4 regions of the Streptomyces sp. NBC_00466 genome follow, and region 4 is predicted to be linked to each of the others. Evidence: riboswitches for the same ligand, from Rfam matches in the RefSeq annotation. Region 4 holds a riboswitch; each other region holds the start of a gene.
What was found. Region 4 has a riboswitch for thiamine pyrophosphate ahead of thiO (glycine oxidase ThiO). Riboswitches for the same ligand answer to the same signal wherever they lie in the genome.

Region 1 (5,165 bases), 5.0 Mb from region 4:
GGAGGCGCGCCTCTGGAACGAGATCTTCGTCTTCGCGCAGGACTACGTCGGCGTCCCGCAGGGCACCGTCCGCGCGACCGTCCTGATCGAGACGATCACGGCGGCGTACGAGATGGAGGAGATCCTCTACGAGCTGCGCGACCACGCGTCCGGGCTGAACGCGGGACGCTGGGACTACCTGTTCTCCATCGTCAAGAACTTCCGCGACGGCGGCTCCAAGTTCGTCCTGCCGGACCGCAATCTGGTCACGATGACGGCGCCGTTCATGCGCGCGTACACCGAACTCCTGGTCCGCACCTGCCACAAGCGCGGCGCGCACGCCATCGGCGGCATGGCCGCCTTCATCCCCTCCCGGCGCGACGCCGAGGTCAACAAGGTGGCCTTCGAGAAGGTCAAGGCGGACAAGGACCGCGAGGCCGCCGACGGCTTCGACGGCTCCTGGGTCGCCCACCCGGACCTGGTGCCGATCGCCATGAAGTCGTTCGACGCGGTCCTCGGCGAGAACCCGAACCAGAAGCAGCGCCTGCGCGAGGACGTCGCGGTGGCACCGGGCGACCTGATCGCGATCGACTCCCTGGACGCCAAGCCGACGTACGAGGGCCTGGTCAACGCGGTCCAGGTCGGCATCCGCTACATCGAGGCATGGCTGCGCGGCATGGGCGCGGTGGCCATCTTCAATCTGATGGAGGACGCCGCGACGGCGGAGATCTCCCGCTCGCAGATCTGGCAGTGGATCAACGCGAACGTGGTCTTCGAGAACGGCGAACACGCGACGGCCGAGCTGGCCCGGAAGATCGCGGCGGACGAACTGACCGCGATCGAGAAGGAGATCGGCGAGGAGGCGTTCGCAGCGGGCAAGTGGCAGCAGGCGCACGACCTCCTGCTGACGGTGTCCCTGGACGCCGACTACGCGGACTTCCTCACCCTGCCCGCGTACGAGCAGCTGGGGAGCTGAGGCACCACCCGCCGGCTGTGCGACACCGGTCGCGCGGCCCGCTGATCGCTGGGGCTGCCCCGGAGCTGTACGGCTCCGGGGCAGCCCCAGCTGTTTTCCGGGCGTGCACGGGGACGGGCGCCGCGCCAGGCCCTGGGACAGGCACCTTCCGGCGCCCGCCAGAACTCCCGCACCCTCGCCCGCACCCCCGCCCGACCAGGCAGGATGCCGGTGAGTCCAAGGGATTCTCCGCCGACCGATGAGTTCTCGTAACGGGTCCGGTCTGAAGGGTATGGACACGGATACGCACACCGATGCACCCAAGGAACCCGACAGCGCTCTGCCCGATCTGGAGCCCCCGGCGCGGTACATGGCGAAGCTCGCCGACGCCGTCAGCGACGCACAGCTGGGTGATCCCACACCCTGCCCGGACTTCGCGGTCCGGGACCTGCTCGCCCACATCTCCGGACTGACGGTGGCGTTCCACTCGGCGGCAGGGAAGGAATTCGGGCCGCACACCGACACGGCCCCGGGCACCGGCGCCGGCCCCGAACTCGCCGCGGACTGGCGGACGGCGCTGCCCCGGCAGTTGGAGGAGCTGATCGTGGCCTGGCACTCCCCCGCCGCGTGGGAGGGCGACACCAGGGCGGGCGGATTCACCTTCCCCGCCACGGTCGCCGGACGGATCGCACTGAACGAGCTGGTCGTGCACGGCTGGGACCTGGCCCGCGCGACCGGTCAGCGGTACGCACCCGATCCGGCGAGCCTCGGCGTCTCGTACGCACTGCTCGCTCCGGCGGACAGCCCGGCGCGCGAGCCTGCCTTCGGCCCGGCGGTCGAGGTGCCGCAGGACGCGCCGTTCCTGGACCGGGTGATCGGCCTCAGCGGGCGCAGCCCGGACTGGAAGCCTTAGGGTCTTCCGTTCGGATCAGGCCGGGCTCGCGTCCGGCAGGGTGGTCCTGCTGCGGCGCAGCCTGAGGGGTGCGTAGACGGCGAGCGCGGTGAGGAAGGCCGCGTAGTAGGCCAGGTCGGCGCCGTGCAGTGCCGCAGCCACCGGGCCTGTGTAGAGGCCCGTGTTCATGAACGGAACCGCTGCGGCGAAGGCCGCGCAGAATGCCACCAGAGCGGGCCTGCCGGACCGCGAGCGGACGCTCTCCGCTGTGGGATCGACCGGTTCGCCCGCGCGAGCCCGTGCGAACCAGTCGACAGCGACGACGGCGACGAAGCCGGGGATCCAGTAGCCGACGAAGAGCAGTACGTTCTGGAAGCGCGCGGCGGTGTCGGCGGCATGCATCCACAGCACCAGCGGGAAACCGAGTACGGCGGCGAGAGCGGCCGCGAACGGACGCGGGACGCGCAGACCGATGGTCTGCAGAGCCAGCGAGCCGCTGTAGTCGTTCATGGCATTGCTGCACAGAGCGGCCAGCGCCACGGCCAGCAGCCCCACCGCGCCGAGCAGGCCGCCGCCCAGCAGCCTGTCGACGCCCCGGGCGGTCTGGTCGGTGAAGACGGTGGCCCCCCACAACCCGAGTGCCTGGACGGCCACGAAGGAGACGCTGACGCCGAGGAGCGTGTACCAGAACATACGCGGCCGGGAGGTGTCCTGCGGCAGGTAGCGGCTGAAGTCGCTGGCGTACGGAGCCCACGACAGCGCCAGACTCAGGGCGATGGTACTGGTCAGTACGAACGCGCCGACGCGGTCGGCGCCGTGGGCACTGCCGGCGGCCGCGGGGTGGACGCTGTCCGGGAGCCTGAAGGCCAGGGCGACGAAAGCGGCGGCGAGCACGAAGGTCATCAGCTTCTGCAGCCGGTGGATCGCTTCGTAGCCCAGCACTCCGAGTGACCCTTGTCCCACCATCATCACCAGCACACCCAGCCAGAACGGCCAGCCGCAGAGCCGGGCCAGCGCGTCCCCGCCGAACAGCCCGATGAGCGCGTCCCAGGCCACCGACGACAGCCATTGCAGCAGGCCGGGCACCGTGACGGACCGGCCGAACGCGAGCCGGGCCAACGGCAGCTGGCCTGCCCCGGTGCGGCTGCCCCAGGTTCCGAGGTACGCGGTGGGAACAGCGCCGATCAAGGTGCCCAGCACAACGGCCAACAGGGCGGTGGGCAGGTCCAGACCGAGCGCGATACCGACGGTTCCGGTGAACACGCCGGTCATGGTGAGATTCGGGGCGAACCACACGGTGAAAAGCCGGCCGGGGCCGCCGTAGCGGTGCTGCCCGGGCACCGGCGCGATCCCGCGGGCCTCGATCCGCAGGTCGCCGGGCTCGGCGGGCATCCGGCCGTCGAAGACGGACCGAGGGCCTGTGGCCGTGCTGCTGGGAGCAGGTGGCAATGACATTGAGCGACATCCCTCCGCCAGTACTAACTGGTTCAGGTTCGGCGGGTGTGATCTCAGCCCCTGGGCGGGGCACCCCGTGTCCGGTACGACTGCAAGACTAACGGGCAGCGTCACGCTGTCCATGGAGAGGGTGCGTGGCTGCGGAGGGCGGCCCCGACGGGTGCCGGGTCTCAGTGGTCACCGGGCCGAACAGCCGCGCCCGGCCGCTCAGCTGGTGAAGAAGTCGCTGACCGCGGCCGAGAACTGTCCGGGCTCCAGGGCGTGCACGGTGTGGCCGACCGGGATCGTGATCGTCCGGGAGTCGGGGATCCCCGCCGCCATGTCGGGAATCCGCTCCTGCGACATGGAGCTGTCGGGGCCGCCGGCCACGATCAGTGTCGGGGCGACGATCTCGCCGAGCCGCTCGGCCCACTCGGGAGGAGGATCCCGGAGCTCGTTCTTGATGGCGAGCACCACGTTCCAGTCGTAGTCGACCGGCGCTTCGGGGCGCTCCGGTTCGGCCGCCTCCCTGGGGTACGGGGGCGGGGCCTCCTCCAGGACGAGCCGTTCCACCCGGTCCGCGTGCTCCTGGGCGAGCAGATAGGCGACGACGCCGCCCATGGAGTGGCCGACGACACCGACCCGGTCCAGTTCCAGTTCGTCCAGGAAGCCCAGCACGTCGTCGCGCATGAGCTCGAACGAGTACTCGTCCGGCCAGTCGCTCTCCCCGTGTCCCCGCAGGTCGAGGGCGTACACCCGCCACTCGTTGCCGAGTGCCCGGCCGGTCTCCTCCCAGGTCGCGGATGAGCCGCCGAGACCGTGCAGCAGCACCACCGGCGCGCCGAAGGGGTCGCCCCAGGTGCGGTACGCGAGCCGTACGTCGCCGACATCGACTACTGAGTGATCGTCCATACCGCAGACGCTACCGCGCGCGGGCCGGTACCTCCGCCGCCGTGGCGCACGGGTGTCACCCGGCGACATGGAGTCACATTCGGGCAAAATAGGCCATAGAACTCTCAGCCATCCCGACTCAACCCAGCGAGTCAGCGATCGGGAATGATCGAGGGCGCGCCCAATTCGCTCAACTCCTTTCTCCCCGGGGGGTGTACGGCCTCTTGGGCAGCTGATAGGAAAGCTTCCTAACAGAACACCGACGCTCGAACTCCCCTTGGAGGACCGGTGAAAGCCCCCCACCGCACCACCGCTGGACGCAGCAAGAGGATCATCACGCGCACCGTGCTCGGGCTGGCCCTGGTGGCCGTACCGGCCACCGCGTACGCGGCCAACGCCCCTGCGGACCACGTGAGTTTGCGCAGCATGCAGCACAGCACACAGCACGGCACGGCGCAGAGCGCACACCGCGCCGTCTCCGCGACCGGACTCGACGACCCGGCGAAGAAGGAGATCGCCATGCAGCTGGTCTCCAGTGCCGAGAACTCCTCGCTGGACTGGAAGGCCCAGTACAAGTACATCGAGGACATAGGAGACGGTCGCGGCTACACCGCCGGCATCATCGGGTTCTGCTCGGGCACCGGCGACATGCTGGACCTGGTGAAGCTGTACACCGACCGGGAGCCGGGCAACCCGCTCGCCAAGTACCTCCCCGCCCTGGAGAAGGTCAACGGCAGCGACTCGCACTCGGGCCTCGGCTCGGCCTTCGAGAGCGCGTGGAAAACCGCGGCCAAGGACACCAAGTTCCAGACCGCGCAGAACGACGAGCGCGACCGGGTCTACTTCAACCCGGCGGTCAAGCAGGGCAAGACGGACGGCATCGGGGTCCTGGGCCAGTTCGCGTACTACGACGCCATCGTCATGCACGGTGACGGCGACGACAAGACCAGCTTCAGCTCCATCCGCAAGAGGGCGCTGGCCAAGGCCAAGACCCCGGCCCAGGGAGGCAACGAG
Region 2 (5,165 bases), 4.2 Mb from region 4:
GAGGACTCCAAGATCTCGATCCGCTCCATCCGCCGCAAGGCCAAGGAGACGATCGACAAGATGATCAAGGAAGGCGAGGTCGGCGAGGACGAGGGCCGCCGTGCCGAGAAGGAGCTCGACGACACCACCGCGAAGTACGTGGCGCAGGTGGACGAGTTGCTCAAGCACAAGGAAGCCGAGCTGCTCGAGGTCTGATGAACGACTCTTCCTGGGGTGCTCCGCAGAGCGGCCACCCCGTCGGGGAACGGCGACCCGCCCCCGACCAGGACGCTGTCCCGGCGGGTCCCGCATACGGCGAGCATGAAGTTGAGCAGACTCGGCCCATGCCCATCGTGCCTGACGCAGGCAGAGACGCCGAAGACGGCGGCCGTCACCAGCACGGCCGTGCCGAGCAAGAACGGGGGGCCGCTCGCCCGAGTGGCCCCCCGTTCCGTGACGAGATGCCGCAGGAGCCCATGACAGCCCCGCCGCCTCCGGAGAAGAAGAAGGCCGGCCGCGATCTGCGGTCGGCGATAGGGGTCGGTCTCGGCCTCGGCGTGGTGGTGGCCGCGTCCCTCTTCATCTGGAAGGCCGCGTTCGTCATCGTGATCGCGGTGGCTGTGGTCGTCGGCCTCTGGGAGCTCACGTCCCGGCTCAGCGAGCGTAAGGGCATCAAGGCGCCGCTGGTACCGCTCGCGGTGGGCGGCGCCGCCATGGTCGTCGCCGGGTACGCGCGGGGGGCCGACGGCGCCTGGATCGCCATGGCGCTCACGGCGCTCGCCGTCCTGGTCTGGCGGATGACCGAGCCGCCCGACGGTTACCTCAGGGACGTCACGGCGGGTGTGTTCGCCGCGTTCTACGTGCCGTTCCTCGCGACGTTCGTGGCACTGCTGCTGACCGCCGACGACGGTCCCTGGCGGGTGCTCACGTTCCTGCTGCTGACCGTCGTCAGCGACACGGGTGCGTACGCGATCGGCTGGCGCTTCGGCAAGCACAAGCTCGCACCGCGCATCAGCCCGGGAAAGACCAGGGAGGGTCTGTTCGGAGCGGTCAGCTTCGCGATGGTGGCGGGCGCCCTCTGTATGCAGTTCCTGATCGACGACGGGCAGTGGTGGCAGGGTCTGCTGCTCGGCCTCGCCGTCGCGGCCACCGCCACCCTGGGCGATCTGGGCGAGTCCATGATCAAGAGGGATCTCGGGATCAAGGACATGGGAACGCTGCTGCCGGGCCACGGCGGGATCATGGACCGGCTGGACTCCCTGCTGCCCACCGCACCCGTCGTCTGGCTGCTGATGGTGCTGTTCGTCGGCTCCTGAGACTGGCTCCTGAGACTGGCTCCTGAGACCGGAGGCACAGGTCTCCTGCCTGCGTCGTCACCCGCGGCTCCAGCTACGTCTTCACCTATGTCTTCACCAGAGGGAGGGGCGTCGTCCACCGGACGGCGGGCCCTCCCTCCGGTGTCTGCCCATCACCTTCAGGAGCGTTGGCGCGTATGACGACCGCACACCCCCTTGAGCCGGGCCGCCCGGATGACCGGTCGCCGTCGCACGTCTGGTACGCCTCGTACGGCTCGAACATGCACCTGGACCGGCTCTCGTACTACATCAAGGGGGGCCGGCTGCCCGGAACGAGCGCGGAGTATCCGGGGTGCCGGGACCGGGCCCTGCCCGGACGGTCTCTCCCGGTGGAGCTGCCGGGGGTCCTGTACTTCGCGACCCGGTCACCTGTCTGGGGCGGCGGCCGGGCCTTCTACGACCCTCGGAGTGAGGGGCGGGTGTTCGCCCGTGCCTATCTCGTCCCGGTGTCCCAGTTCTCCGATATCGCCGCTCAGGAGACGGGCAGGGAGCCGGGCAAGGATCTCGACCTGGCGGAGGTGCTCGCCGGTGGCGTGGCAAGCCTGGGCAGCGGGCGGTACGAGACGCTCGTCCACGCCGGTCAGGTGGATGGTCTGCCCGTGCTCACCTTTACCGCCCCCTGGGGTGTGGGCGACCTGCCGGTCACTGAACCGTCTCCGGCGTATGTGCGCTACATCGCTTCCGGCCTGCTGCAGACCGGTGCCTGGGGCGCGGGCACGGTGGCCGCCTATGTGGCCTCGGCGCCCGGGGCGGCAGGCCACTGGACAGCGCAAGCGGTCAGAGAGCTGATGGGACAGTGAACAGGCGTGCTCCCGCCCCATGACGACCAGCTCCGCCGGGCCGTCGTACAGCCTCCGGGCGACGGTCCGGTGGACCGTTGCGTGTCTGCGACACTGGATGAACCATGCCTAAGCCCGGAGAACTCACTTTCGTCGCGCCCCGCGGAGCCAAGAAGCCCCCGCTCCACCTCGCCGACCTCACGCCCGCCGAGCGCAAGGACGCCGTGGCCGGGACCGGCGAGAAGCCGTTCCGCGCCAAGCAGCTGTCGCAGCACTACTTCGCGCGGTACGCCCACGACCCCGCCGAGTGGACCGACATCCCGGCCGCCTCGCGCGAGAAGCTGCGGGAGGCGCTGCTCCCTGACCTGATGAGCGTCGTGCGCCACATCAGCTGTGACGACGACACCACCCGTAAGACGCTCTGGAAGCTGCACGACGGCACGCTGGTCGAGTCCGTGCTGATGCGCTACCCGGACCGGGTGACGATGTGCATCTCCTCGCAGGCCGGCTGCGGCATGAACTGTCCCTTCTGCGCCACCGGACAGGCGGGCCTCGACCGCAATCTGTCGACGGCCGAGATCGTCCACCAGATCGTCGACGGAATGCGCGCCCTGCGCGACGGCGAGGTGCCCGGCGGGCCCGCGCGGCTCTCCAACATCGTCTTCATGGGCATGGGCGAGCCCCTCGCCAACTACAAGCGGGTGGTCGGCTCGATCCGCCGGCTGACCGACCCCGAGCCCGACGGCCTCGGCCTCTCGCAGCGTGGGATCACCGTGTCCACGGTCGGCCTGGTGCCCGCGATGCTGCGCTTCGCCGACGAGGGCTTCAAGTGCCGCCTCGCGGTCTCGCTGCACGCGCCCGACGACGAGCTGCGCGACACCCTTGTGCCGGTGAACACCCGGTGGAAGGTCCGTGAGGTGCTGGACGCGGCCTGGGAGTACGCCGCGAAGTCCGGTCGCCGGGTCTCCATCGAGTACGCGCTCATCCGCGACATCAACGACCACGCCTGGCGGGGCGACCGGCTCGGACGGCTGCTCAAGGGCAAGCCGGTCCATGTCAACCTGATCCCGCTCAACCCGACACCGGGCTCCAAGTGGACCGCGTCCCGGCCGGAGGACGAGAAGGCGTTCGTCGATGCGATCGCCGCCCACGGCGTCACCGTGACCGTACGGGACACCCGCGGCCAGGAGATCGACGGAGCGTGCGGGCAGCTGGCGGCCGCTGAGCGGTAGGGCCCGTGTCACAGCGGTAGGGTCCGTGTAACGTGGGCCGCACATTTTCATATTCCGACAGGGGAGCGCCACAGCGCTGAGAGTGCGGCCATGCCGCAGACCCTCTGGACCTTGCCCGGGTCATTCCGGGTAGGAAGTTCGGTCTCTACTCAAGCTGTTCAGCCCTGCCCGCTTTCCCGCGGGCAGGGCCGCGTCTCTTCCTGGATGTCCATCCCAGGAGGAATCAGTGAGCACCACCAAGCGAGCGCGTACGTCCGGCAGAACGCTGACCACCAGGAAGCTGACCGTCACCGCGCTGGCCGCCGCGCTGGGCGTCTCGACGCTCGCCGCCTGCGGAGGTTCCGACGACTCCGGTTCGGGCGCCAAGAACTCCAAGGTCGTGACGCTGGTCAGCCACGACTCGTTCGCCGCATCTCCCGCCGTGCTCAAGGAGTTCACGAAGGAGACCGGCTACACCGTCCACGTCCTCAAGAGCGGGGACGCCGGTGCCGCGCTCAACCAGGAGATCCTCAGCAAGGGCTCCCCGCGCGGCGACGTCTTCTTCGGCGTCGACAACACCCTGCTGTCCCGAGCGCTCGACAACGGCCTCTTCACGCCGTACCGGGCGAAGGGCCTGGACCAGGTCGACTCCGGGGTACAGCTCGACGCGGCGAAGCACCGGGTCACCCCCATCGACAGCGGCGACCTCTGCGTCAACTACGACAAGAAGTACTTCGCCGACCACAAGACCGCCCCGCCCCGCAGCTTCGACGACCTGATCAAGCCGCAGTACAAGAACCTGCTGGTCACCGAGAACGTGGCCACCTCCTCACCCGGCCTCGGCTTCATGCTCGGCACGGTCGCGAAGTACGGGAACGACGGCTGGCAGGCGTACTGGAAGAAGCTCCAGGCCAACGGCGTCAAGGTCGACGACGGCTGGGAGCAGGCGTACAACAACGACTTCTCCGGCTCGGCCGGCGGCAAGAAGGCCAAGGGCGACCGGCCGCTCGTCGTCTCGTACGCGTCGAGCCCGCCCGCCGAGGTGCTGTACGCCAAGCCGCAGCCCAAGACCGCCCCGACCGGCGTCGCCACCTCCACCTGCTTCCGGCAGATCGAGTTCGCCGGGCTGCTGGACGGCGCGAAGAACCAGGCGGGCGGCAAGGCCCTGATCGACTTCCTGATCAGCAAGAAGTTCCAGGAGGACATGCCGCTCAACATGTTCGTGGACCCGGTGGTCAAGGGCGCGAAGGAGCCCGCGGTGTTCACCGAGTTCGGCGCGAAGGTCACCGCGCCCGAGACCGTCGCACCCGGCACGATCGCCAAGAACCGTGATCAGTGGGTCAAGTCGTGGTCCTCGATCGTCCTGAAGTAGCGCCCGCGCGGACCGGGCCGCCGCCCGCGGTACAGGCCGGGCCGCCGTCCGCGGCCGGGGCGGCCCGGCGCCGGACGGCGGTGCGGCTCGCGCTGATGGCCGTGCCCTTCGCTTTCTTCGCGGTCTTCTTCGCGTACCCGGTGGCGGCCATCGTCGGCCGTGGCCTCAAGGCGGGCGGCAGTTGGCAGTTCGGGCGGATCGGCGAGGTGCTGAGCCAACCCGACATCCTGCACGTCCTGTGGTTCACCACCTGGCAGGCGTGCGCGTCGACCGGCCTGACGCTGCTGATCGCGCTCCCGGGCGCGTATGTATTCGCCCGGTTCGATTTCCCGTGCAAGCAGCTGCTGCGCGCGGTGGCGACAGTGCCCTTCGTGCTGCCCACCGTCGTCGTCGGGACGGCCTTCCTCGCACTGCTCGGCCGTGGCGGGCTGCTCGACCAGCTGTGGGGCGTACGCCTCGACACCACGGT
Region 3 (5,165 bases), 2.1 Mb from region 4:
GCCAACCAGCTCCGAGACGCACAGTTCAACGTCTTCGGCCAGGTCGCCCAGATCCCAGCTCGTGAGAGTCCCGACCGCCATACGCCGCGCGGTTTGTGGGGCGTCTTCCGCGTCCGTGAAGAGTGTCAGCGCACGGAAGCGGCCCGCTGCCGCTACCTCAGCACGCCCGACGGTTCCCGCCTCTGCTGCCGGGAGTAAGCCTCGTACGATCTTTCCGGTTTCCACGACACGATCGCCGTCCTCGGTCACGTCTACCGGGTCGCTCCCGGCAGGGTGGCCCGAGGATGCATCCCTTGTACCGGCTGTCGCTCCCCCCTCTTGGGGACCCCCCTCGTGGGTACACTCGATCAGGCGCACCCCGAAGAGTTGTCAGGTCAATCACCAGGGGAAGTGGGATGGCCGAAGTTGCTCCGACGCCAGCAGCACTGCCGCCGCATGTGCTGGAACGCGCCGACGTCCGCTCTGCGATTGCCAGCCACGATTTCGGTGAGGTCTTCAGACTCGCCAGGCTGCACGGCAAGATCAGCTACGCCAAGATCGCCGAGGCCGTCAGCTACAAGCGCGAGCACATCGGCAAGATGGCCAAGGACGAGACCGAGGGCAAGGGCGTTCGGCCCCGGATCACGCAGTACCACAAGATCCTTGAAGTGGTGGACGGGCTACGCATTCCCGGCCACCTCGCTGGTCTCTCCCCACGGCCGTGGGAGTTGGAGCGAAGGGCGAACACGGCCCAGCCAGAGGACCCGAGCACCTTGCTCGCTGAGGGGGGTGCGGGACTGTGGGACATAGCCGAGCTACTGCGGCGAACGGAAATGTCCAGCATCAACAGCGCCGCCCTGGAGTCGATTGAGCAGGGCATCGACCAGTTGGCCCGCGCCTACCCGTACGCCGATGCCGACTACCTGCACCAGCGCACGCGGAACGGCTTGCAGTTCGTCACCAAGCAGCTTGAGAGCCGGATGACGCTGCGCCAGCACCGGGAACTACTCGTTGACGCCGGATGGCTGTTCCTGCTCAACGCTTGTGTCCAGTACGACCGGGGCCAGCGGGAGGCCGCCAACCTCAGCAAGGCCGCCGCGCTCCGGATCGGCGAAGAAGCCGGGCACGGCGAGATCAAAGCGTGGGCGTGGGAGATCGAGGCATGGTTCGCCCTCACGCAGAGCCGATGGCAGGACATGCTCAACGCAGTGGAGGCCGGGCACGTCGCCGATCAGACACACTCCGTCGGCGTGCAGCTGTACGCGCACAAGGCTCGCGCCGCCGCCCGGATGGGAGACGCCCGAATGGTCCGCGACTCCTTGGACGCCGGGCGCGCCCGACTGGACCGCCTCGCCCGTCCTGATCACCCCGAACACCACTTCATCATCGACCCGGACAAGTGGGACTTCTACGAGATGGACGCCTATCGGCTACTCGGAGACGACGAGCGCGCTGCCGTCCACGCCCGGTCGGTAATCCGGATGAGCACCGGCCCCGACGGAACCGAGATCTCCCCCATGCGTGCCGCAGAAGCCCGACTCACACTCGGAGTCGCCGCCGCCCGGACCGGCGAGATCGAAGAAGCCGTAGGCATGGGCACTGCGGCTCTACTCGCCGACCGGAAGTCTCTCCCCTCCCTTCTCTTGGTCGCCAACGAGCTGGACAAGGAACTCCGCGCCCGCTTCCCCCGGGAGGCGTCCACGCGCGACTTCCACGAACGGATCTTGACCATCACACGTGGCGCGAGCACGCCAGAGCTTCCGTTCTGACCAGCCGCATAAATGGCTCGGGCCCGTCCCGTCTCCTGGTTTGAAGACGGCGCCCCGGCAAGCAAGAGTGCCGGGGCGCTTCGGGCAGAACAGGCGAGTAGCCCTACTTGTGCTAGTCCGCCAGCGGCAGGTACACCCGGTTACCGCTCGCTGCGAACTCCTTGGACTTCTCCAACATCCCCGCTTCAATCTCGTCGTCCGAAGCGGAAGAGTGCAGGTCAGGGGCGAATTGCTCTGTGATGCTTTTACTAATCTTCATCGAGCAGAACTTCGGCCCGCACATGGAACAGAAATGCGCGGTCTTGGCCGGCTCGGCCGGCAGCGTCTCGTCATGGAACTCCCTTGCCGTGTCGGGGTCGAGAGCCAGATTGAACTGGTCCTCCCAGCGGAACTCGAAGCGTGCGTCCGAGAGCGCGTCGTCCCACTTCTGCGCGTCCTGGTGCCCCTTGGCCAGATCCGCCGCATGGGCCGCGATCTTGTACGTGATCACGCCGGTCTTCACGTCGTCCCGGTTGGGCAGCCCCAGGTGCTCCTTGGGCGTGACGTAGCAGAGCATGGCCGTGCCCCACCAGGCGATCATCGCCGCCCCGATGCCGGAGGTGATGTGGTCATACGCCGGGGCCACGTCCGTGGTGAGCGGGCCGAGCGTATAGAAGGGGGCCTCCTCGCAGATTTCCTGCTGGAGGTCGATGTTCTCCTTGATCTTGTGCATCGGGACGTGACCGGGACCTTCGATCATCGTCTGTACACCATGACGTTTGGCGACCGTGTTGAGTTCCCCGAGGGTGCGCAACTCCGCGAACTGCGCTTCGTCGTTGGCGTCCGCGATCGACCCCGGCCGCAGCCCGTCACCCAGCGAGTAGGTGACGTCGTAGGAGGCCAGAATGTCCGACAGCTCCTCGAAGTTCTCGTACAGGAACGACTCCTTGTGGTGCGCCAGGCACCAGGCGGCCATGATCGAACCGCCGCGCGAGACGATCCCGGTCTTGCGGCGTGCGGTGAGCGGCACGTACCGCAGCAGCACCCCCGCGTGCACCGTCATGTAGTCGACGCCCTGTTCGGCCTGCTCGATGACCGTGTCCTTGTAGATCTCCCAGGTCAGCTCCTCGGCCTGGCCGTCAACCTTCTCCAGGGCCTGGTAGAGCGGGACCGTGCCGATCGGGACGGGGGAGTTGCGCAGCACCCACTCGCGGGTGGTGTGGATATTGCGCCCGGTGGACAGGTCCATGACCGTGTCCGCGCCCCACTTGGTGGCCCAGGTCATCTTGTCCACCTCCTCCTCGATGGAGGAAGTGACGGCGGAATTACCGATGTTGGCGTTGACCTTCACCAGGAACCGCTTGCCGATGATCATCGGCTCGATCTCCGGGTGGTTGACGTTGGCCGGCAGGACCGCCCGGCCCGCGGCGATCTCCTCCCGTACGACCTCGGGGGAGACGTTCTCCCGGATCGCGACGTACTCCATCTCCGGGGTGATCTCCCCGCGCACGGCGTACGCGAGCTGGCTCACCGCGCGCCCCTCGCGCCCCCTTCTGGGCTGGCGGGGACGGCCGGGGAAGACCGCGTCGAGGTTACGGAGTCCCCCGCGCGGCGATGTGTGCTTGATCCCGTCGTCCTCGGGACGGGCCGGGCGGCCCGTGTACTCCTCGGTGTCGCCGCGACCGATGATCCAGTTCTCCCGGAGCGGGGCGAGCCCACGCCGTACATCGGTCTCGACGGTGGGATCGGTGTACGGGCCTGACGTGTCGTACAGCGTCACGTCCTGCCCATTGGTGAGGTGCACCTGCCTGACGGGCACCCTGAGATCCGCGCGCGAGCCCTCCGGGCCCGCTACGTATCCCTTGTGCCAGCCCGGCTTGCGCTCGTCCTGGTCGGTGGCAGGCGTGCGTGCATCCACTGTGGTCATGAGACCTACTCCCTACGCCGGCATTACCCGGTAACAGGTTCGGCGGTCGGCGCAGCTCACAGCAGTCTGCTGGTCAGCGCCCTCTCAGCCCGGTGCTCCGAGCTCCCGCGTGTGCAAAGGTGCCCCCACGCTAACGCCATTCGCCGCGCACTGAACAGAGGGCCTCCTCGTTCTTGCGATGATCGGGCGGTGACCCCACTCCCCGAACCACCTCCCGGCGGGCACGGCCACACGCACAGCCACGGCCCCGCCGCGCCTGTGTCCAAGCATCTGCGCAAGGTCATCGCGGCGGTGCTGATTCCCTTCGCGGCGGCGGTTGTTGTCGGTCTCGCGGTCTTCTGGCCGGGCGGTGCGCCGCACCATGCCCGCAGCGGTGTCGGGTTCGACCGGCAGACGCAGCAGGGCAATGTGGCGGAGCTCACTCCGGTCAACTGCCAGGACGTGCACGCGAGTCAGTCGTCGACGGCCGGCGGGAGCGCGGCCGGGGGCACTCCGGAACCGCAGTCCGGCGCCGGTGCGTCCCCGCAGGGCACCCCGTGCAAGAAGGCGAAGATCGAGGTGACGAGCGGCAAGGACAAAGGCCGCACCTTCACCGAGATCGTCCAGCCGGACTCCCCGCGCCAGTTGCACCGGGGACAGGGCGTGATCGTGGCGTACGCCCCCGACGCACCTCGTGACCTGCAGTACTCGGTGTCCGACGTGGACCGGAAGTTCCCGATGGTGCTGCTCGCCGGAATCTTCGCGCTGGTGGTGGTCGCCGTGGGCCGGCTGCGCGGGCTGATGGCACTGGTCGCGCTGGCCGTCAGTTTCGCCGTGCTGACGCTGTTCATCCTGCCGGCGATCCTGCACGGGTCGAATCCGCTGGTCGTGGCGGTGATCGGGGCGAGCGCCATCATGCTGATCGCGCTCTACACCTGCCACGGCCTGACCGCGCGGACCTCGGTGGCCGTCATCGGCACGCTGATCTCGCTGATGCTGATCGGGCTGCTCGGTTCGCTCTTCATCGGCTGGGCGAGCCTGACGGGCAATACCGACGACAGCACCGGTCTGATCCACGGCCTCTACCCGCACATCGACATGAGCGGGCTGCTGCTGGCGAGCGTCATCATCGGATCGCTCGGGGTGCTGGACGACGTGACGGTCACGCAGACCTCAGCCGTCTGGGAACTGCACCAGGCCGATCCCACAATGGGGGCCCGCGGGCTCTACCGGGCAGGCATCAGGATCGGCCGCGACCACATCGCGTCCGTCGTCAACACGCTCGTCCTGGCCTACGCGGGTGCGGCGCTGCCCTTGCTGCTGCTCTTCTCCATCGCACAGAGCAGTGTGGGGACGGTGGCCAACTCCGAGCTGGTCGCGGAGGAGATCGTACGGACCCTGGTGGGCTCGATCGGGCTGGTCGCCTCGGTGCCGGTGACCACGGCGCTCGCCGCACTCGTGGTCTCGGCCGACCGTCCGGGCCAAGGGACCGACCGCCACGGGACCGACCGCCACGGGACCGACCGTCCGGG
Region 4 (5,165 bases):
GCAGCCAGGCGGGGATGAGAGCATCGGTTTTTGCGTCAATCTCGGTCACGGGACAAGCCTGCCATCCCGCACTGACAGCCGATACCCGGACTCAGCCCTTCAGGGCCGACGCGCACCCGGGCCGACGCACGTTCACGGCCGCTCGCGTACCCGGGCCGACACCCGTTCACGGCCGGCGCCCGTTCACAGCCGGCGCCCGTTCACAGCCGGCTCTCCTCCGGGCGGACCGCCGACTTGAGCGGCACGGCCGGATCAGCGGCGCGGGCCGGGTCCACCGGGGCCCCCGACTCGATGAGCTTCCGGCCCTGGGCCAGGTCCCGGGGCCTGCCGACGGCGAGTACCGCGACCAGCCGCTCCTCCCTCAGCCAGCACACCGACCAGGCCGGACCCGACGGGTCGCCGCGCCGGATCAGCGTGTCGGCGGCCGCGTGGTGGCCCGCGTACTGCACGAAACGGCCGAACTGCTCGGACCAGAAGTACGGCACCGGGTCGTAGATCTGCGGCGTCTCGCCGATCACGTCCGCCGCGACCGTGCGCGGGCCCTGGAGGGCGTTGTCCCAGTGGTGGACCAGCAGCCGCTCGCCGTACCTGCGGGAGGGGAAGGACGCGCAGTCGCCGACCGCGTACACATCGGCGACCGAGGTACGCAGCCGCTCGTCGGCCGTGACCGAGCCGTCGGCGCCCAGCGCGATGCCGGAGCCGGCCAGCCAGCCGGTCGCGGGCCTGGCGCCGATGCCGACGAGGACGGCCCCGGCCGGCAGCCGCCGCCCGGATTCCAGGACCACGGCGCCCGGCTCGACGCGGGCCACGCGTGCGTGGGTGATGAGTTCGGCCCCGCTGTCGGCGTACCAGCCGGCCATGGGCGCCGCGATCTCGGCCGGCAGCGCCCCGACGAGGGGCCGCCCGGCCGCCTCCACGACCGTCACCGCGCACCCCGCCTCGCGGGCCGCCGTGGCGAACTCGGCGCCGATCCAGCCCGCGCCGACCACCACGACGTCCCGCCGGTCGGCGAGGACGGCCCGCAGCCGCCCCGCGTCGTCGAGCGTGCGCAGCAGATGGACGTCGGGGACCCCCTCGCTGCCGGGCAGCGTGACCGGACTGGCACCGGTTGCGACGACCAGTGCCCCGTACGGGACAGGGCCGCGCGCGGTGTCCAGTTCCCGGTCGTGCGGGCGTACACCGGTCACCTCGCACCCCAGCAGCAACTCGACCCCGAGCGCGCCGAAGTCGACGTCGAAGGCGGAGCCCTCGGCCTTGCCGAGCAGCACGGCCTTGGACAGCGGCGGTCTGTCGTACGGCTGGTGAGGCTCCTCACCGATCAGCGTGACGGGTCCGGTGAAGCCCTGGTCCCGCAGGGCGACAGCGGTCTGCACTCCGGCCATGCCCGCACCGGCGATGACGACGTTCCTCGGCTCGCTCACCCGATCACCTTAAACAGCTGACACACCGTCAGAACAGGGGGCCGTCCGGGGACGCCTTACGGGGCGGCGGGGGCCGGGGTTAGGCTGGCCACGCTGAACCACTCGCGGGAGTCCGGGCGTACCGGGCTGAGAGGGAGGCTGGACGGCCTCCGACCGTACGAACCTGATCCGGGTCATGCCGGCGAAGGGAGGGGCTGGACGCCCATGCACGCACACCATGCCAACCATCACGCGCACCGCGCCGACACCTCGGACGCGCTGTCGGACGTACTGGTCGTCGGGGGCGGGATCATCGGTCTCGTCATCGCCTGGCGGTCGGCGCAGCGCGGACTGCGCACCGCCGTCGCCGACCCGCAGCCGGGCGGCGGGGCCGCGCAGGTCGCGGCCGGCATGCTGGCCGCCGTCACGGAACTCCATTACGGCGAGCAGGTCCTGCTCGGTCTGAACCTGGAGTCCGCGCGCCGCTATCCGGATTTCGCCGCGGAGCTGGAGGAGGCGTCGGGGCAGGATCTCGGCTACCGCGCCTGCGGCACCCTCGCCGTGGCGCTCGACCTCGACGACCGGGAGCATCTGCGGGAGCTGCACGCACTCCAGCGCCGCTCGGGTCTGGAGTCCGAGTGGCTGACGGGGCGCGAGTGCAGGCGCCTCGAACCGATGCTCGCGCCGGGCGTGCGCGGCGGGCTGCGGGTGGACGGCGACCACCAGGTCGACCCACGACGGCTGGCGAAGGCGCTGGTCACCGCGTGCGAGCGGGCCGGGGTCATCTTTCACCGCGGCTGGGCCGAGCGTCTGACGGTGGAACGCGGCCGGGCCACCGGTGTGGTGCTGGCCGACGGCGTCGCGCTCGGCGCCGGCCAGGTGGTGCTGGCGGCCGGCAGCCGCAGCGGGCAGCTCGCGGGCGTACCGGACGCGGTGCTTCCACCCGTACGCCCGGTCAAGGGGCAGGTACTCCGGCTGACGGTGCCGCGTGTGTACGCGCCGTTCCTCAGCCGGACCGTCCGCGCGGTCGTCCGGGGCAGCCACCTCTATCTGGTCCCGCGTGAGAACGGCGAACTCGTGATCGGCGCGACCAGCGAGGAGCTGGGCTGGGACACCACGGTCACCGCGGGCGGGGTGTACGAACTGCTCCGCGACGCTCATGAGCTGGTGCCCGGCATCACCGAACTCCCGCTCACCGAGACACGCGCGGGGCTGCGTCCCGCGTCGCCCGACAACGCGCCGCTGCTCGGCCCGACCGCGCTGCCCGGCCTCCTGCTGGCCACCGGCCACTACCGCAACGGCGTACTGCTCACCCCCGTCACCGGCGATGTGATGGCCGAACTGCTCACCACCGGGGAGCTGCCCGCCGAGGCCCGCGCCTTCACGCCCCGGCGCTTCTCCCCCGTAGGACAGGAACAGCCCGCATGAACGTGCCGCCCACTCCCATGAACGTGCCGCCCGCGGCTGCCCCGCCGGTCGGGGTGTCCGTCAACGGCGAGCCCCGCACCATCGCGCCGGGCACCACCCTCGATGTGCTGGTCACCGGCCTCACCAGCGCTCCGTCGGGGGTCGCCGCCGCGGTCAACGAGACCGTCGTACCGCGCGGCCTCTGGTCCCGCACCCCGCTCGGCGACGGCGACCGCGTCGAGATCCTCACCGCAGTCCAAGGAGGCTGACCCGGACATGGCAGACGATTCCCTCACCATCGCGGACACCGTCTTCTCCTCCCGGCTGATCATGGGGACCGGCGGTGCGCCGAGCCTCGATGTGCTGGAGAGGTCCCTGGTCGAGTCGGGCACCGAGCTCACGACGGTCGCGATGCGGCGCCTCGATCCCACCGTGCAGGGCTCGGTCCTCTCGGTGCTCGACAGGCTCGCCATCAAGGTGCTGCCGAACACCGCCGGCTGCTTCACGGCGGGCGAGGCCGTCCTGACCGCCCGCCTGGCCCGCGAGGCGCTGGGCACCAACTGGATCAAACTGGAGGTCGTGGCGGACGAGCACACTCTGCTGCCCGACCCGGTGGAGCTGCTCGACGCCGCCGAGACACTGGTCGACGACGGCTTCACGGTCCTCCCCTACACCAACGACGATCCGGTGCTGGCCCGGCGTCTGGAGGAGGCGGGCTGTGCGGCGATCATGCCTCTCGGCTCCCCCATCGGCTCGGGGCTCGGCATCCGCAACCCGCACAACTTCCAGCTGATCGTGGAGCGGGCCGGAGTGCCGGTGATCCTCGACGCGGGGGCCGGTACGGCATCGGACGCGGCGCTGGCGATGGAGCTCGGGTGCGCGGCCGTGATGCTGGCATCGGCGGTGACGCGTGCGCAGGAGCCGGAGCTGATGGCGTCGGCGATGCGACGGGGCGTGGAGGCGGGCCGGCTCGCGTACCGCGCGGGACGGATCCCCCGGAGGCACTTCGCCCGGGCGTCCTCACCGGAGGAGGGCCGCGCGGCGCTCGATCCGGAGCGGCCCGCCTTCTGAGGGACGCGCGGCCCCCGGGCCTCCCCGCCTTCGGTGGCGCCCGCTCGGACCAGGCCGGGCCGCGGGGGCGTGATGCCTTCCCCGCGGCCCCTGCCCCCTGTCACTGCTCGGCCTGTCACAGCTCGGCTTCAGTAGCAGCTGATCCACCAGGACCGCTTAGGCCCTGTCAGCGCCGACTCGTACACTCGCCAGCGTGGATACGACGCTTGGTGACCCGCAAGCCCCGCTCGTCGGGCAGCTGCTCGACGGCCGCTACCGGGTGGACGCGTGCATCGCCATCGGTGGCATGGCCACGGTCTACCGGGCCGTCGACACCCGTCTGGACCGGGTGGTCGCCCTCAAGGTGATGCACCCCGCGCTGGCGGTCGACGCCACGTTCGTGGAGCGGTTCATCCGCGAGGCCAAGTCCGTCGCACGCCTCGACCACCCCAATGTGGTCGGCGTGTACGACCAGGGCGCGGACGGCGCGCATGTCTATCTGGCGATGGAGTACGTCGCCGGGTGCACGCTGCGCGACGTCCTGCGCGAGCGGGGCGCGCTGCGTCCCCGCGCCGCCCTGGACATCCTGGAACCGGTACTGGCCGCACTCGGCGCCGCGCACCGGGCCGGATTCGTCCACCGCGACATGAAGCCGGAGAACGTCCTGATCGGGGACGACGGCCGGGTCAAGGTCGCCGACTTCGGCCTCGTCCGGGCCGTGGACACCGAGACGAACAGCACGGGCACCATCCTGGGCACCGTCTCCTATCTGGCCCCCGAGCAGATCGAGCAGGGCACGGCCGACACCCGGACGGACGTCTACGCCTGCGGTGTGGTGCTGTACGAGATGCTGACCGGCGCCAAACCGCACAGCGGCGACACCGCGGCCCAGGTCCTCTACCAGCACCTCAACGAAGGCGTGCCGGCGCCGTCCGCCGCCGTACCGGGGCTCGCCGCCGGGCTGGACGGCCTGGTGGCGACCGCGACCGCCCGGCACCCCGATGACCGGCCGCACGACGCCGTGGCGCTGCTCGGCCAGGTCCGGGCGGCCCGCGCCGCACTGAGCGGTGCCGAGCTGGACGCCGTACCGCCGCAGGCTCTCCCGGCCGGGACCCCGGGCGCCGCCGGGGCGGGCTCGTCCGAGGACCGTACGGATGTGATCCGGCGCCCGCTGCCGGCCGCGGGGATCAACCGGACCAGCCGTCTGGTGATGCCCGCCCCCGCGGAGGAGCCCGAGCCCGAACGGCAGCACGTGCGCCACGGCCGGCGGACCCGCCGGGGTCTGGTCGCGTCGGTCGTCGCCGTCCT

Region 1: it holds a riboswitch for thiamine pyrophosphate, as region 4 does, so the genes downstream of both, OG210_RS02090 (cytosine permease) here and thiO (glycine oxidase ThiO) in region 4, are expected to answer to the same signal.
Region 2: it holds a riboswitch for thiamine pyrophosphate, as region 4 does, so the genes downstream of both, OG210_RS05330 (thiamine ABC transporter substrate binding subunit) here and thiO (glycine oxidase ThiO) in region 4, are expected to answer to the same signal.
Region 3: it holds a riboswitch for thiamine pyrophosphate, as region 4 does, so the genes downstream of both, thiC (phosphomethylpyrimidine synthase ThiC) here and thiO (glycine oxidase ThiO) in region 4, are expected to answer to the same signal.

The regions. Positions count from the first base shown of each region.
Region 1 is NZ_CP107896.1:454,050-459,214, forward strand. Features, by position in the region: gene aceB (malate synthase A) at 1-955, shown strand, start outside; gene OG210_RS02085 (TIGR03086 family metal-binding protein) at 1,227-1,847, shown strand; gene OG210_RS02090 (cytosine permease) at 1,863-3,281, opposite strand; TPP riboswitch at 3,274-3,368, opposite strand; gene OG210_RS02095 (alpha/beta hydrolase) at 3,489-4,172, opposite strand; gene OG210_RS02100 (chitosanase) at 4,578-5,165, shown strand, end outside.
Region 2 is NZ_CP107896.1:1,232,250-1,237,414, reverse strand. Features, by position in the region: gene frr (ribosome recycling factor) at 1-195, shown strand, start outside; gene OG210_RS05345 (phosphatidate cytidylyltransferase) at 195-1,295, shown strand; gene OG210_RS05340 (histone deacetylase) at 1,472-2,134, shown strand; gene rlmN (23S rRNA (adenine(2503)-C(2))-methyltransferase RlmN) at 2,239-3,345, shown strand; TPP riboswitch at 3,395-3,499, shown strand; gene OG210_RS05330 (thiamine ABC transporter substrate binding subunit) at 3,572-4,696, shown strand; gene OG210_RS05325 (ABC transporter permease) at 4,792-5,165, shown strand, end outside.
Region 3 is NZ_CP107896.1:3,297,733-3,302,897, reverse strand. Features, by position in the region: gene OG210_RS14630 (ATP-binding protein) at 1-249, opposite strand, end outside; gene OG210_RS14625 (tetratricopeptide repeat protein) at 396-1,748, shown strand; gene thiC (phosphomethylpyrimidine synthase ThiC) at 1,861-3,654, opposite strand; TPP riboswitch at 3,647-3,773, opposite strand; gene OG210_RS14615 (YibE/F family protein) at 3,844-5,165, shown strand, end outside.
Region 4 is NZ_CP107896.1:5,424,059-5,429,223, reverse strand. Features, by position in the region: gene OG210_RS24415 (Rv2175c family DNA-binding protein) at 1-49, opposite strand, end outside; gene OG210_RS24410 (FAD-dependent oxidoreductase) at 201-1,382, opposite strand; TPP riboswitch at 1,516-1,628, shown strand; gene thiO (glycine oxidase ThiO) at 1,626-2,828, shown strand; gene thiS (sulfur carrier protein ThiS) at 2,846-3,076, shown strand; gene OG210_RS24395 (thiazole synthase) at 3,084-3,878, shown strand; gene pknB (Stk1 family PASTA domain-containing Ser/Thr kinase) at 4,072-5,165, shown strand, end outside.